One region of the Lysinibacillus sp. OF-1 genome, then DNA from elsewhere that is predicted to be linked to it. Evidence: a T-box and tRNA genes for the amino acid it is inferred to sense, from the RefSeq annotation. Region 1 holds a T-box; the other holds one or more tRNA genes.
What was found. A T-box is a leader RNA that pairs with one kind of tRNA and senses whether it is charged. The one in region 1 lies ahead of serS (serine--tRNA ligase), so its partner is inferred to be a tRNA-Ser.
Positions count from the first base shown of each region.

Region 1 (7,648 bases):
ACTTTTAAAAAGAGGCCACAGCTTTACAACACATTCAGATACGGAAGTGTTATTAACTGCCTATATTGAATGGAAAGAAAAATGTGTAGATTTTTTAAATGGCATTTTTGCCTTCGGTGTTTGGGATGAGCAAACACAATCACTATTTTTATGCCGAGATCGATTAGGTGTGAAACCTTTGTATTATACAGAGCAACAAGGCGGTGTGCTTTTTGCATCTGAAGTGAAGGCCTTGTTGGCACATCCCATGGTTCAAGCAAGTGTAAATGTGGAAGGATTGGCAAGTATGATGGCTGTAGGGCCCTCTAGAGCACCAGGCAAGACACTTTTTCAAAATATCGAGGAATTAAGACCGGGATATGCTATGCGGTTTTCCAGAGAAGGCTTGAAAAAGTGGCCATATTGGCAGCTACAAAGCCAAAGGCATGAAGAAACATTAGAGGAAACTACTGAGCATGTTCGTTTTTTATTGACGGATGCGATTGAACGTCAGCTTATTTCAGATGTACCTATTTGTACATTTCTTTCAGGTGGACTTGATTCCAGTATCATTACCGGTATTGCAGCAAATAGATTTCAACAACAAAATCATAAATTGCATACATTTTCTATCGATTACGAAGATAATGAACGTTTCTTTAATCCACATGCTTTCCAAACATCAACGGATACGTATTGGATTCAAAAAATGACGGATACTTTCCAGACAACACATCATGCAGAGGAAATCACGCAACAGCAGTTAATTGATTTATTAGTAGAGTCAGTGATCGTCCGGGATTCTCCTGGAATGGCAGATGTCGACTCATCGTTATTATGGTTTTGTCGAGAAATAAAAAAAGATTTTACTGTAGCATTATCAGGAGAGTGTGCAGATGAAATTTTTGGTGGATACCCATGGTTTCAAGAAAAAACTTCAGGTTTTCCTTGGATTCGTTCATTGTCTGAAAGAGGTGGATTACTTCAAGAGAAGTGGGATAAAAAATTAAAAATTGAGTCCTATGCACATCAACTCTACACACAAACAATGGCTGAAGTACCGTTGTTAGATGGAGAAAGTCCGGCAGAAGCAAGACATCGAGAAATGTTTTATTTAAATATGCTCTGGTTCATGCAAACATTGTTAGAAAGAAAAGATCGTATGAGCATGGGGGCAAGTTTAGAGGTGCGTGTTCCTTTTGCAGATCATAGGCTTGTGGAATATGCTTGGAATATTCCGTGGGAAATGAAGAATTTGGATGGAATAGAAAAAGGATTACTTCGAAAATCGATGGCACACTTATTACCTGATGAAGTGTTGTATCGTAAAAAGAATCCTTATCCTAAAACGTACCACCCTGTTTATACAGCAGGTGTTCAAAAATGGTTGAGAGAAATCCTTCACGATAAAAATTCAATTTTACATGAACTATTTGAACGACAAAAGCTTGCAGAGTTAATTGAATCGGGAGGTAGCTCTTTTAAAATTCCATGGTATGGGCAATTAATGGCAGGGCCTCAGCTTTTAGCATATTTAGGGCAAATTCATACATGGTTTGAACACTATCAGATTCAATTGATTGAAACGTAAAAGAAAATGACCTATCTACTAACTAGTAGACGGGTCATTTTTTTCTATTTCCCAACAATCCATCAGCTGTTCAATGGATTGTTCAATTGTTTGAACAGGTATTCCACCAAAGCCAAGTAAAAATTGAGCATGTGAAGATTCATAATGGTCTAGTCTATAAGCAGATAACGGATAAATACCAATCTCCGCTTGAGAAGCAAGTTGCTGTAATTGTTTTTCTGATAAAATGTGCTGTACTTCTAATAAAATATGCATTCCAGCTTGTTCACCAGTTATTTTAATCGCTGAAGAATATTTTTCTAAAAAGGAGGTTAGCTTATCATGTTTTTTTCGATAAACTTTACGCATTCGATTAAGGTGCTTTGCAAAATGCCCGTCTCGCATAAAATTTGCCACGATATGCTGATCGAAGCGAGGTACAGTAGATGAATAATAATTAAAGACATCGTTATATGTGGCAAGTAGTTTAGGTGGAAGTACAAAATAAGCTACTCGCAAGGATGGCATTAATGACTTTGTAAAAGTACTCATGTAAATCACTGTATCATTTCGATCTAAGGCATGTAGTGCAGGAATTGGTTTTCCAGCATAACGAAATTCCGAATCATAATCATCTTCAATAATATAACGTGAGGAGCTCTGAGCAGCCCAGTTTAAAGCTTGTGCCCGTCTAGTGGCAGATAATACCGCACCGGTAGGAAATTGGTGTGAGGGTGTAATATAAACGACATTAGCGCTCGTTTTTTCAAGCTCATGAATAATAATTCCCTCTTCATCCACTGCAATCGGATAGACTTTTCGTTTATGCTGCGAAAACATACGATGCACGGCTGGGTACCCTGGGTTTTCTAGGGCAAAGCAGGTATCGTCGTTAAAAAGACGTAGGATCATAGGCAGAAGCTGTTCAGTACCAGAGCCAATTACGATTTGCTCTGGATGACAGACAACACCGCGTGATTGATATAGATAATTTGCAATCTCTGTACGTAAAGAAAGTTCACCTTGAGGTTCACCTGTTAATAATAATTCTTTTGAGGTATCGTCAAAAAGCTCTTTCGCATACTTTCTCCATGTTTGAAACGGAAAGGCATCGATATCAATAGAACCAGGATTAAAATCAATTTTGTATGTTTTTTTCTTAGGATGCTCATTGACGGAGGTTACATTGTCTTGCTGAATGTAGGGTAGTTCATCTATTTCTTCAACAAAGTAGCCAACCCGTGATTTAGACATAATATAACCTTCAGCTAATAGCTGTGCATAAGCAATTTCAATTGTTGTTTGAGAAATATTTAAAAAATCGGATAATTTTCTTTTTGACGGTAATTTTTCTCCTACCATTATTTTCTTGGAAATAATAGCATCCTTAATACCGTTATAAAGCTGATCATAAAGCGGTTTATTACTATCTCTTTCAAGCTGAAATAAAAGCATATCCATGTTGTATAACCTCCTGACCTTATGATTATTTTAAAAACTGGATATTTTTATATGGTCAATTTCTATTATACTAAACTTCATCATAAAGGTGGAGGTTAGAAAATGAAACAAACAGGTACAGAGTTAGTAAAACGTGGAATGGCAGAAATGCAAAAGGGCGGCGTTATTATGGACGTCATTAATGCAGAGCAAGCAAAAATAGCAGAAGCAGCAGGCGCTGTAGCCGTTATGGCATTAGAAAGGGTACCTTCAGATATTCGTAAGGCAGGTGGCGTTGCACGTATGGCTGATCCTCGTATTGTGGAGGAAGTAATGGCGGCTGTAACCATTCCTGTTATGGCAAAGGCACGTATAGGGCATATCGTTGAAGCACGCGTTTTAGAGGCAATGGGGGTTGATTATATTGATGAAAGTGAAGTTTTAACACCAGCAGATGAAGAATACCATTTATTAAAAAGTGATTACACAGTACCGTTTGTGTGCGGCTGTCGTGATTTAGGTGAAGCAGCCCGTCGTATCGGAGAAGGCGCGTCAATGCTACGAACAAAAGGTGAACCAGGAACAGGGAATATAGTGGAGGCAGTTCGACATATTCGCAAAGTAAATGCTCAGGTACGTAAAGTAGTGGGTATGACAGAAGATGAATTAATGACGGAGGCAAAATTACTGGGGGCTCCTTTCGAATTATTAAGAGAAATTAAACGTCTTGGTCGTTTACCAGTAGTAAATTTTGCGGCAGGTGGTGTTGCTACGCCAGCCGATGCTGCATTAATGATGGAGCTTGGAGCTGATGGCGTTTTCGTGGGCTCTGGTATTTTCAAATCCGAAAATCCAGAAAAATTTGCACGTGCTATTGTGGAGGCGACTACCCACTATAAAGACTATAAGCTAATTGCTGAAATATCTAAAGAGCTCGGTGTACCAATGAAGGGTATTGATATTGCACAGCTTGGGCAAAACGAGCGTATGCAAGAGCGAGGCTGGTAAAATGAAACGAATTGGTGTTTTAGCATTACAAGGAGCAGTCCGTGAGCATGTCCAAATGTTAGAAGGGCTTGATTGTGAAGCGATTTTAGTAAAACAGAAGAAGGATTTAGTGAATCTCGATGGACTTGTACTACCTGGTGGGGAAAGTACGACAATGCGAAAATTGCTGGACCGTTTTGACCTACTAGAGCCAATCCGTGAACTTGCACAGCAAGGTTTACCGGTATTTGGCACATGTGCAGGATTAATTTTATTAGCCAATCAATTAGTGGATGACGAACCGCATTTAGCAGTTATGGATGTGACGGTAGCAAGAAATTCATTTGGACGTCAGATAGATAGCTTCGAAGTTCAACTGGATATTCCTAAAATAGGTGCACGTATTCCAGCAGTTTTTATTCGTGCACCTCATATTGAAGCGGTAGGTAAAGATGTTGATGTTCTCGCTCAGCATGACGGAAAAATAATTTTGGCGCAAGATGGTCATTTATTAGGTTGTTCGTTTCATCCTGAATTAACAGCAGATAAGCGAATTCTTGAATATTTTGTCTCCTCTATGGTATGACTTGCAAAATTTGTTTTCATATAGTACAGTATGGTTAAAATTTAAATAATTGAACACGATGATGGGAAGTAGTAACAAGCACGTTTTTTTTAGAGAGTCAGCGGTTGGTGGAAGCTGATAAAAGCACTTGTGAATCCGTCCTGGAGTTGCACAGTCGAAGTGATTGAAGTAGACTGTAGCCGGCTGAAATGCCGTTATAAAATAAGTGGATTAGGCATACGCCTAGTCAATTAGGGTGGCAACGCGGGTAGCTCTCGTCCCTTTCCAGGGATGAGGGCTTTTTTGTGTTTATTTTGATGCAACAATTTCCCATCATTAAAGAAACTATTGGAGGTATGAATATGTTAGATATTAAACGTGTACGCGATAATTTCGCGGAAATTAAAGAAATGCTATTAACACGTAATGAAGATTTAGGTAACTTAGATGACTTTGAAGGCTTAGATGCAAAGCGTCGTGAATTAATTGCTAAAACAGAAGAATTAAAAGCAGAACGTAATAAAGTATCTGAACAAATTTCACTTATGAAGCGCAATAAGGAAAACGCAGATGAAGTCATTGCTCGTATGCGTCAGGTAGGCGATGAAATTAAAGAATTAGACAATCAATTAAATGATGTAGAAGAGCGCTTTAAAGATATGATGATGCGTTTACCAAACATTCCTCATGAATCTGTCCCAGTAGGTACAACAGAGGACGACAATGTTGAGGAATATACTTGGGGCGAAATTCCAGCATTTGATTTTGATATTAAAGCACACTGGGATCTAGCGACAGATTTGAAAATTGTGGATTTTGAACGTGGCGCAAAAGTAACAGGTAGCCGTTTCTTATTCTACCGTGGTCTTGGAGCTCGTTTAGAACGTGCATTAATGACGTTCATGATGGATTTACATGCAGAAGAGCATGGCTATGAGGAAATGCTACCACCTGTCATTGTAAATCGTGATAGCTTAACAGGTACTGGACAGCTTCCAAAATTCGAGGAAGATGTATTCAAATTAGAAGAAACTGATTATTTCATGATTCCAACAGCAGAGGTTCCAGTAACGAACTTCTATCGTGATGAAATATTACCAGCTGAGGCTTTACCACAAGGCTTTGCTGCATACAGTGCATGCTTCCGCTCAGAGGCAGGTTCTGCAGGACGTGATACACGTGGTTTAATCCGTCAACACCAATTCAATAAAGTAGAACTAGTTCGTTTTGTAAAACCAGAGGAATCATACGAACAGTTAGAGCTATTAACAGGTCATGCTGAAAAAGTACTGCAATTATTAGGATTACCATATCGTAAACTAAAAATGTGTACAGCCGATTTAGGCTTTACTGCAGCGAAGAAATATGATTTAGAAGTGTGGATTCCAGCACAAAACATGTACCGTGAAATTTCTTCTTGTTCTAACTTTGAGGATTTCCAAGCACGACGTGCAAATATCCGCTTCCGTCGTGAACCAAATGCAAAACCAGAGTATGTTCACACATTAAATGGTTCAGGTCTTGCCATTGGTCGTACAGTTGCGGCTATCCTGGAAAACTATCAACAAGCTGATGGAAGCGTAGTGATTCCTGAAGTTTTAAGACCTTATATGGGTGGTAAAGAGGTAATCGCACCAAAATAAAAAACAAATAAAAGCTATTTTAGACCATCCTTTAGGGGAGAATCTAAAATGGCTTTTTTGCTTTTCCAAAATTGAAATCTCCCATGAAAGGTTTTGTAATTTTTTATAATCTAGCAAATTTAAATATATTAATTAGAAATTGGCTTAACACCTGAAACAAGTACCGTTTTTGAAGTCATGCAATCAGGGAAATCCGTTTTAACCTATGGGCAATAGCTTACAACATTAGATGGTTTTAGTTATTTATCGCTAAACTTATCCCATTATGGAGCAATGGAAAGCTATGGAGGCAATTGAATTCTCAGAACATTTTTATGAAAGTAAGCATTAAAATGCTTAAATAATTTCCTGGGACATAATCTATCTCGAGATAATCATACGGCCAATCGTCTAGAGGATTTCATTACGATAAACACTGAAATGAAGTCTCAACTTGAAAAGGCCAGTCTGAGCGCAAAGAAAAATGCTCCGATTTTATTAACAGAGGAAACTAGAATAGAGAAAGATTTTATAGCACAAGTTCTTCATAATGAAAGTTGCCGCTATACTAATGAAGAAAGAAAAGGACAGTTACAGGAAGCTAATGGTGGAACGTTACTCATTGACCACCAGATGTATCTTTACAAGCAAAGTTATATCGAAGGTGAATGTGTTTTCAGACGATTAACTATTTAACCTTAATATTCATTACTGTTGCTGCTACGACACAGTTCATATATATTGCTATTACTCTGAGGATAAAAAAGAAGGTGTCTCATTAGGAGGCACCTTCTTTAATTGATAGTCTCATTTTTCGAAGCTATACGTGCTTTTTTCTCAGCTTTTTTACGCTCTCGTAAAGCTTTAAAAAAATTGGTTAAGATTTGTCCACATTCATCTGCTAAGATTCCTTCAGATACTTCACATTCATGGTTAAAGCGTGCATCGTTTAATAAACGATAGAGTGAATCTACACAGCCTGCTTTGATATCTCTTGCACCATAGACAACACGTGGTACACGAGATTGCAAAATTGCACCTGCGCACATTGGGCAAGGTTCAAGCGTAACATAGAGTGTTGTTTTTTCGAGACGCCAGCTGCCGATTTTTTTACAAGCCTCTTGAATAACCATTAGCTCAGCATGTGTTGTTGCATTTTGTGTTGTTTCTCGTAAATTATGAGCTTTTGCAATAATTTCCCCATTATAAACAAGTACAGCACCTATAGGCACTTCCCCAAGTATAGCTGCTTTTTTGGCTTCTTCTAATGCTTGTTTCATAAATTGACGATCTGTTTCAAAAATATCCACTAAAAATCTCTCCTTATAAAGTAGTTTATCCTGCTTAATTGGTAATTGCTACTTTTAACTTTCTTTCAGCGGGTGTCAAGGAATCAGAAAGGAACGCTTTGTGTAAGCACAAAGCTAAATCTGAATGCAACTAGGCTTCGGTATAGTTGATTATTGACATTCCTAAAATAACCCT
Region 1 is NZ_CP102798.1:26,607-34,254, forward strand. Features, by position in the region: gene asnB (asparagine synthase (glutamine-hydrolyzing)) at 1-1,570, shown strand, start outside; gene pdxR (MocR-like pyridoxine biosynthesis transcription factor PdxR) at 1,589-3,010, opposite strand; gene pdxS (pyridoxal 5'-phosphate synthase lyase subunit PdxS) at 3,113-3,997, shown strand; gene pdxT (pyridoxal 5'-phosphate synthase glutaminase subunit PdxT) at 3,999-4,562, shown strand; T-box leader at 4,612-4,827, shown strand; gene serS (serine--tRNA ligase) at 4,904-6,184, shown strand; gene NV349_RS00125 (sigma-54 factor interaction domain-containing protein) at 6,605-6,859, shown strand; gene tadA (tRNA adenosine(34) deaminase TadA) at 6,958-7,473, opposite strand.

Region 2 (7,648 bases), 140 kb from region 1:
ATCATAAATAACTATATTTTCATCTTGTTCGTCCAATAAAGTGGCAACACCTATATAAATTTTTAATGGATCTTGCTGCCCATCTTGTAAAAAGTCAATACGAGCAAAATAGGGTGACTGTTGTAAACGTTCGTATACCTTTACATTCTGAATTGCACGCTGCTGTGCAAGCTCTGAGTCAGAGAGAAGCTCTACCTGTTGCTTAATCGCGAAAAAGGTTTCGTCAACATCTTCAGCAGTGTCTAAATTGACTCTGACATCGTTCCAAAAAGTTTTCTTCAGAGCGACAGCATTTTCCTTGAAGCTCTTTTCTTTTAGCAATAATTCGTTCTTTTTGTGATCAATGAGGTTTAAACTTTGCTCAAGATGATGTTTTTCTTCTAGCCAGTCATTTTGATTTTCCAACGTTTACTCACATTCCTCTCCATATTTTTCTCTTCTGTTAGTAGTAATCCTCACCTATAAATATGGTGAAAAGAAAATAATTGTGATTCTCCTTTAAATGGTTGTCCAAACACCTTTTTTAGTATATAAACGTATTTAACCTAAGAGGAAATGTAGGGTGATTGAATCAGGAAATTTATCATACATCTACTCCGCAATGAAGTATAGTCTAATAATTATTGTAAATTTATGCTATAATAAAATTATAAAGAAACCTGCGTTTAACGATAAAGGCTGTTCCACAAATAAGTGGAGCAGTCTTTTTTATATGTAGGAAAGTCTAACATTATGCCTGTTTTTTAAGAATTTGTTATTAATATTTAGTTTTTATTTGTCCTAGAAGTAAAAATAAATTTAACTGAATTGTCGAAATATATTGACATTTCATCTTCTGTTTTTTATTCTTGTGTATAAAGTTTCCGTTAATCGGAATGTTTTTCCGCTTGGTGGAAACTTGTAGGTGTGTAAGAAATGCTTAATGGATACGTTGTCTGTGCCTCAGTTCAAAGCTAAAGAAAAAATTATTAGGGGGAGACGGTTATGGTAAACCTACAGCAAGATAAAAAAGAAGATGAACCACGGATAAAGGGAATTAATGCATTTGTATTAATGTTTATTATTATTTTAGTCATGTCGTTACTGACCTATATTTTACCAGCTGGACAATATGAAAGAGTTGAGAGTAATGGCAGAATGATAGTAGATCCAGAATCCTTTCAGTATATCAAGTCAAATCCTATTGGCTTTCTAGAAATATTCAATAGTGTGCATCTGGGAATGCTTGAGGGTGCTTCTATTATTTTATTTGTCTTTTTATTTGGAGGCGCTTTAGGGGTAATGCAAAAGACTGGAGCTATTGATTCCTTTATTAAAGTTATGGCCTCGAAATTTGGAAAACAAGAGTACGTATTAATCCCTATTCTAGTTTTAATATTTGCTAGTTTAGGGACACTAATTGGCTCAGCAGAGGATACGCTTGTCTATATAGCGATTATTATCCCGTTAACGATGGCACTCGGAATGGATGCGATTACAGGCTTTGCGATCGTCATGCTAGGTACATTAGCAACTGGCTTTACTTCAGGCATTACGAACCCATTTAACATTGGTGTAGCTCAAACTATTGCAGAGCTTCCAATGTATTCAGGAATGTCATATCGAATCATTGTGTTCATCGTTTTTTATAGTTTGACAGTACTTTATATATACAGGCATGCAAAAAAAGTGAAGAGTGACCCATCGAAAGGGATTTACGGAAAGTTTAAAAGAGAAGAGAGCATCAAAATTGATTTAGACTTTAAGATGAGCCCACGTCATTTGATAGCACTATTCGTATTATTGGGAAATTTTGTTGCATTGATTGTAGGGGTAATAAAGTATCAATGGTATATAAGTGAAATTGCCGGTGTCTTTCTATTAAGCAGCATTATTATGTCTATTATTTGTAAGATTGGACCAAATAAAATGGCTGAAGGGTTTATTTCTGGTGCCCGGGATATGGTAGAAGGGGCATTAATTATCGGATTTGCCCAAACCATTTTAGTTATTACTACAAATGGAGGATTAATTGATACTATTCTTCATTTTGTTTCAAATACTGTAAGTGTATTACCTGCTTCTATCAATGCGATAGGAATGTTTTTGCTTCAGCTCTGCTTAAATTTCTTAGTACCTTCTGGAAGTGGACAAGCTGCGTTAACGATGCCGATCATGACGCCTTTAGCCGATTTAATTGGTGTAACTAGGCAAACAGCCGTACTGGCTTTCCAGTTTGGTGATGGTATTTCAAATATGGTCATTCCAACAAGTGGTGTTTTATTAGCGGGACTAGCAATAGCAGGTATTCCATTTTCAAAATGGTTCAGATGGGTATTTCCTTACTTCCTTATACAGACAGGCTTAGCGATTGTCTTATTAGTCATTGCGCATCTCATAAATTATGGACCATTTTAATAAAATAAATAATAAATTAGGAGTGATTAGATTGATAGAAACGGCTAATTTAAAACAACAGGTTGTTGAATGGCGTCGGCATTTGCATATGCATCCTGAATTATCACATCAAGAGCATAAGACAGCTCAATATATTTATGATCAATTAATAACGTTTCCTCATTTAGAAGTAAGACGTTTAACAGAAACAAGTGTATGTGCCTTTTTAAGAGGTACAAAAACAGAAGATAAAGGACATACCATTTTACTACGAGCTGATATTGACGCATTGCCGATTGAAGAAGAAACGGATCTACCATTCAAATCAATAAATCCAGGGGTCATGCATGCGTGTGGACATGATGCTCATCCAGCCATGTTACTTGGTGCAGCAAAGGCATTGGCTGAGAGTGGGACCAATTTTAATGGAGAAATTCGTTTTGTTTTTCAGCATGCTGAAGAGGTGACACCAGGGGGGGCTGCTCAACTAGTTGCACTAGGAATAGTAGAGAATGTCGATTATGCTTTCGCTTTACACGTGAGCCCTGATTATGAAGTAGGGCAATTTGCTATGAAAGATGGTAAATTTACTGCAGCAGCAGATGATTTTGAAATTAAAATTTATGGTCGTGGCGGTCATGCATCAACACCAGAGGTCGCTATAGATCCTTTAATAATTGGTTCTGAAATAGTTGTAGCTTTACAAACAATAGTGTCACGTAAAGTGCCAAGTACACATGCACCTGTTTTAACTGTTGCAAAATTTCACTGTGGAACGGCATTAAATATTATTGCAGATACAGCAGAGCTTGGAGGAACAATCCGTTCCCTAGATGCGAAAATTCGTGTGGATACACGAGAACATTTAGAAAAGATAGTGACAGGTATTGCAACTATGCACGGTGCAAAAGTAGACATTAATTGGGAGCTAGGTTGCCCTTCCGTCACAAATGATAAGGAATTAACGGCATTATCTCGTCGTATAGCTGGAGAGATTGTTGGTGCTACAGGTGTGAAGGTATTGCCTGAACCTATATTTGGCACAGAGGATTTTGCCGATTTTTCAGAAGTTGTTCCCTCATCTATGCAATTTATCGGGGTACATAACGTAGAGTTTGGTGAAGCGTACCCATTGCACCATCCTCGTTTTAAAGTAGATGAAGAAGCTCTTATATATGGTGTTCGTTACTTTGAAAATATAGCACGGACACTTTGCCCATAAGTGACGTAAGCTAAAAAATAATGAAGGCATGAGTATTGGTGTGGTAATGGCTCATGCCTTTTAAATTGCTTACAGTATGTATTGAAAACTAAAGGATTGTTCTTTTAATACGATATAGAAACTTGAAGGGAGGTGCAGAGGATGAAGGTAATCTTTACAGTGGGGTTGCCTGGAAGTGGAAAAAGTACATTTGTGAAACAGCTAGCGAAAAGTGAAAATGCGATTATTCTTTCCAGTGATGCAATACGTCAAGAATTGTTTGGTGATGCCACCAAGCAAAAATCACGTGTAGTCTTTCGCACGTTATATGAGCGTCTGAATGATTTAGTGGCAAAAGGTTATTCTGTCATTGTAGATGCCACCAATATAGAGCGGGAGCGCAGAATGTTTGCACTCCGCAAATTGTCGAGTGCGGTTAAGAAGGAATGCTATTACTTTGATACCCCTTATTCAATCTGTGTAGCCAGAAACCAACGGCGGAAGCGGCATGTACCATTATTGGTGATGGAAAAAATGAGAAAGCATCTAGAGTTTCCTACAGCAGGAGAAGGGTTTGATGAAGTGCATATTGTACATGAATCAAGTCCCTATGATATCTCTCGACAGCAATTTGTCTCACTTATACAAAGCCAACCCACTTATGAAGAACTGTTTCAAACACTTCGATCAGTCCCACTTTTTAAAGAAATTTATCATTTCAATCAAGAAAATCCATACCATCAATTTTTACTATGTCAGCATACGTATTTCGTGTTTGCCTATATCAATGAATACTACTTGGAAAGCGATAAACTGGCACTACAATTGGCTGCATTGTTCCATGATGTCGGCAAACCATTTTGCAAAAAATATAAACCATTGCAACAACGATATGGCTATTATGGGCATGAAAATGTATCTGCCCAATTGGTTTGTCATTTTCTCGTAGAGTTGGGCTTTGAAGAGGATTTTGTGTTGAAGGTTGTTCATTTAGTGCAATTTCATATGTTAATCCAGTATGGGGGCGATAAAGGCGGAAGCCAAATTTATCACTTATTAGATGGTGATTTATTAACAAGACTTTATTTCTTCCGAGAGGCAGATCAATTTGCTAAATAAAAAGGAAAGGAAGTGGAACTATGACGAAATTAATGAAATACCCAAGAAGCTTTCATTTACCCTGGAGCAGGGGCTATACCCATGATGATAAAGTTGCTAAAAATGTGAATCATTTTATAGGAAAAGAAGTGGTGGTCACTGAAAAACTAGATGGGGAAGGCACTACGCTTTACAAAGACTATATGCATGCCAGAAGCATCCATTCAGCCAATCATCCTTCTAGACATTGGATAAAAACATTTCATGCAAGTTTTGCGTATCGAATTCCTAATGATTGGCGCTTATGTGGAGAAAATATGTATGCGAAGCATTCCATTTATTATCAAGCCTTAACAAGTTATTTTTATTTATTTAGTATTTGGAATGAAGATAATATTTGTTTAAGTTGGGATGAAACGGTCGCTTTTGCAGCTGAGTTAGGTATTGAAACAGTACCCGTTTTATATCGGGGTATTTTTGATGAAGAACAAATAAAACGGACATTTACTGGTAAATCCATTTTTGATGGTGAACAAGAGGGGTATGTGATTAGAAACGCTGCCTCATTCCATTATGATGATTTTCGCTATAATTTAGGAAAATTTGTGAGACCGCAACATGTTCAAACAAGCGATCATTGGCTACAGGAAGAAATGATTCCAAATGGCTTAAAATAAAATGGATCTAACAAAATTACTTTGATTAAAGATTAAATAAAAAGGACTGAGAAAAATGTAATACTAAATCAATTACTCCAAAAATATATAATATGAGGAAGTGTGCAAGGAATGCATATCCCTTTTGAAAAGGGCTTACAGGTTCGATTCCTGTCATCCTCACGCAAAGGTAAATAAAAATGAACTCTCATTTCTACACGAGAGTTCATTTTTTTTATTTAGTATAGTTATCGAAGTAACCTTGAATATAAATCATAGGTGTTCCTTTGTCACCTGAGCCAGATGTTAGATCAGATAGCGAACCGATTAGGTCTGTTAAGCGACGAGGTGTTGTTCCTTGTGCAGCCATTTGACCCGTTAAATCTTCATCTTTATTTTGAATGTATTCAGAAATAGCGGCTTTTAATTCTTCACCTCGAAGGTTAGCAAAGTCGTTATCTGCTAAGTATTTCAATTTAACCTCGTTTGGTGTCCCATGCAATCCAGCCGTAAACGCTGGTGAAACAACAGGGTCTGCAAGCTCCCAAATTTTACCCACTGGATCTTTAAATGCACCGTCACCATAAATCATGACTTCTACCGTTTTGCCTGTTGCCTCTTTAATTTTTGCTTGGATTCCATCAACAATCGGCTGACAAGTATGGGGGAATAGTTTTACACTATCCTCTGTCGCTTTGTTAGAGCCAAGAAGACCATATTCTGCATTGAAGCCAGACCCATTAATAGACTCAGCTAAAATATTATCAAGGCTGTAAACTTTATCAGCACCGTTTGCTGTTAAAATGCGCTTTGTACGGAAGCGTGTATGAATATCACATGTTAATACACTCTTTGTATAATTTAAAATTGTTTTTGGGTTATTAGAGAAGATGACATCACATTTAGCGCCTTCTGCTTCAATTAACTCTTTATAGTATTCGATATAATCTACACCCGTGAATGTATGTTTTTGGTAGCCAAAATGTTCACGGAATTCAACCTCATTTAATGTATCTGTCCAAGGGTTAATGCCTTTTACATCTAACTCATCAATATCTACAAGGTGATTACCTACTTCATCGGATGGGTAGCTTAGCATTAGTACAACCTTTTTAACACCTTTGGCAATACCACGTAAACAGTTGGCAAAGCGGTTTCGACTTAAAATCGGGAAAATAACGCCGACAGTATCATCGCCGAACTTAGCTGCCACATCTACAGCGATATCATCTATTGACGCATAGTTACCTTGTGCACGTGCTACAACAGATTCAGTTACTGTGACAATATCACGATCCTCGATTGCATAGCCTTCAATTGTCGCAGCATTTAACACTGTATCTACAACGATTTGTTCAATATTATCGCCTTCGTTAATAATAGGACCACGAAGACCTCTTACAACTGTACCGATTACACGTTCCAACTTAATCTCTCCTCATTCTATCAATCGTAAAGTGAAATAAAATCCATATGATTTTACTATACGCTCCAGTAATGATATAAGTAAAATTAATAGTTCATATAATAGCTATAAGAGGTGCTTATATGATAGGGAAATTAGATTTATATCGTATTTTTAGTGTTGTAGCAAAAAATAATAGCTTTTCGAGTGCGGCTAAGGATTTATATATGACACAGCCTGCTGTTAGTCAGGCAATGATGCAATTGGAGAAGGAGCTTGGAACACGTCTTTTTAATCGAACTCCAAAAGGTGTGACGCTGACAACAGAGGGTAGTCTTCTCTTTGAATATACGAATTCAGCTTTAGGGCTTTTAGATGCTGGTGAAGAAAAGTTGCTAGAATTTAAAAATTTAACAACAGGGCAATTAAAACTAGGAGTAGGGGATACCATTTCACGCTTCTTTTTAATGCCTTATTTAGAAGCATTCCATACAATGTATCCGAATATCAAATTACAAATGTTGAATGGTACAACATCTGAAATATGTAATTTTATTAAATCGGGTGAGGTCGATATCGGATTTTGCAATTTTCCAATAGAAGATTCAACATTACAGTTAACCGTATGCACGAATATTCGAGATATCTTCGTGTGTGGGGAGAAATACAAGACACTTGCGTCTAAAAGTTTAAGCTATGAGGATCTTTTGAAATTTCCACTTATCTTTCTAGAGAAAAAATCGAATTCACGAAAGTATGTGGAAGACTATCTCTTTGCAAGAGGTATCCATATTGAACCCGAATTTGAGCTAGGTTCACATGATTTGGTGTTAGAGTTTGCTCGTAGTAATCTCGGTATTGCATGTGTAACCAAGGAATTTTCAAAGGACTATCTCCAGCGAGGTCTTCTCT
Region 2 is NZ_CP102798.1:4,598,059-4,605,706, reverse strand. Features, by position in the region: gene helD (RNA polymerase recycling motor HelD) at 1-405, opposite strand, end outside; gene NV349_RS22660 (YfcC family protein) at 985-2,397, shown strand; gene NV349_RS22655 (M20 metallopeptidase family protein) at 2,420-3,598, shown strand; gene NV349_RS22650 (AAA family ATPase) at 3,740-4,696, shown strand; gene NV349_RS22645 (RNA ligase family protein) at 4,717-5,352, shown strand; tRNA gene NV349_RS22640 (tRNA-Ser) at 5,447-5,514, shown strand; gene NV349_RS22635 (coenzyme F420-0:L-glutamate ligase) at 5,567-6,757, opposite strand; gene NV349_RS22630 (LysR family transcriptional regulator) at 6,880-7,648, shown strand, end outside.
Region 2: it has a tRNA-Ser gene. The T-box ahead of serS (serine--tRNA ligase) is inferred to sense a tRNA for this amino acid. The anticodon was not compared.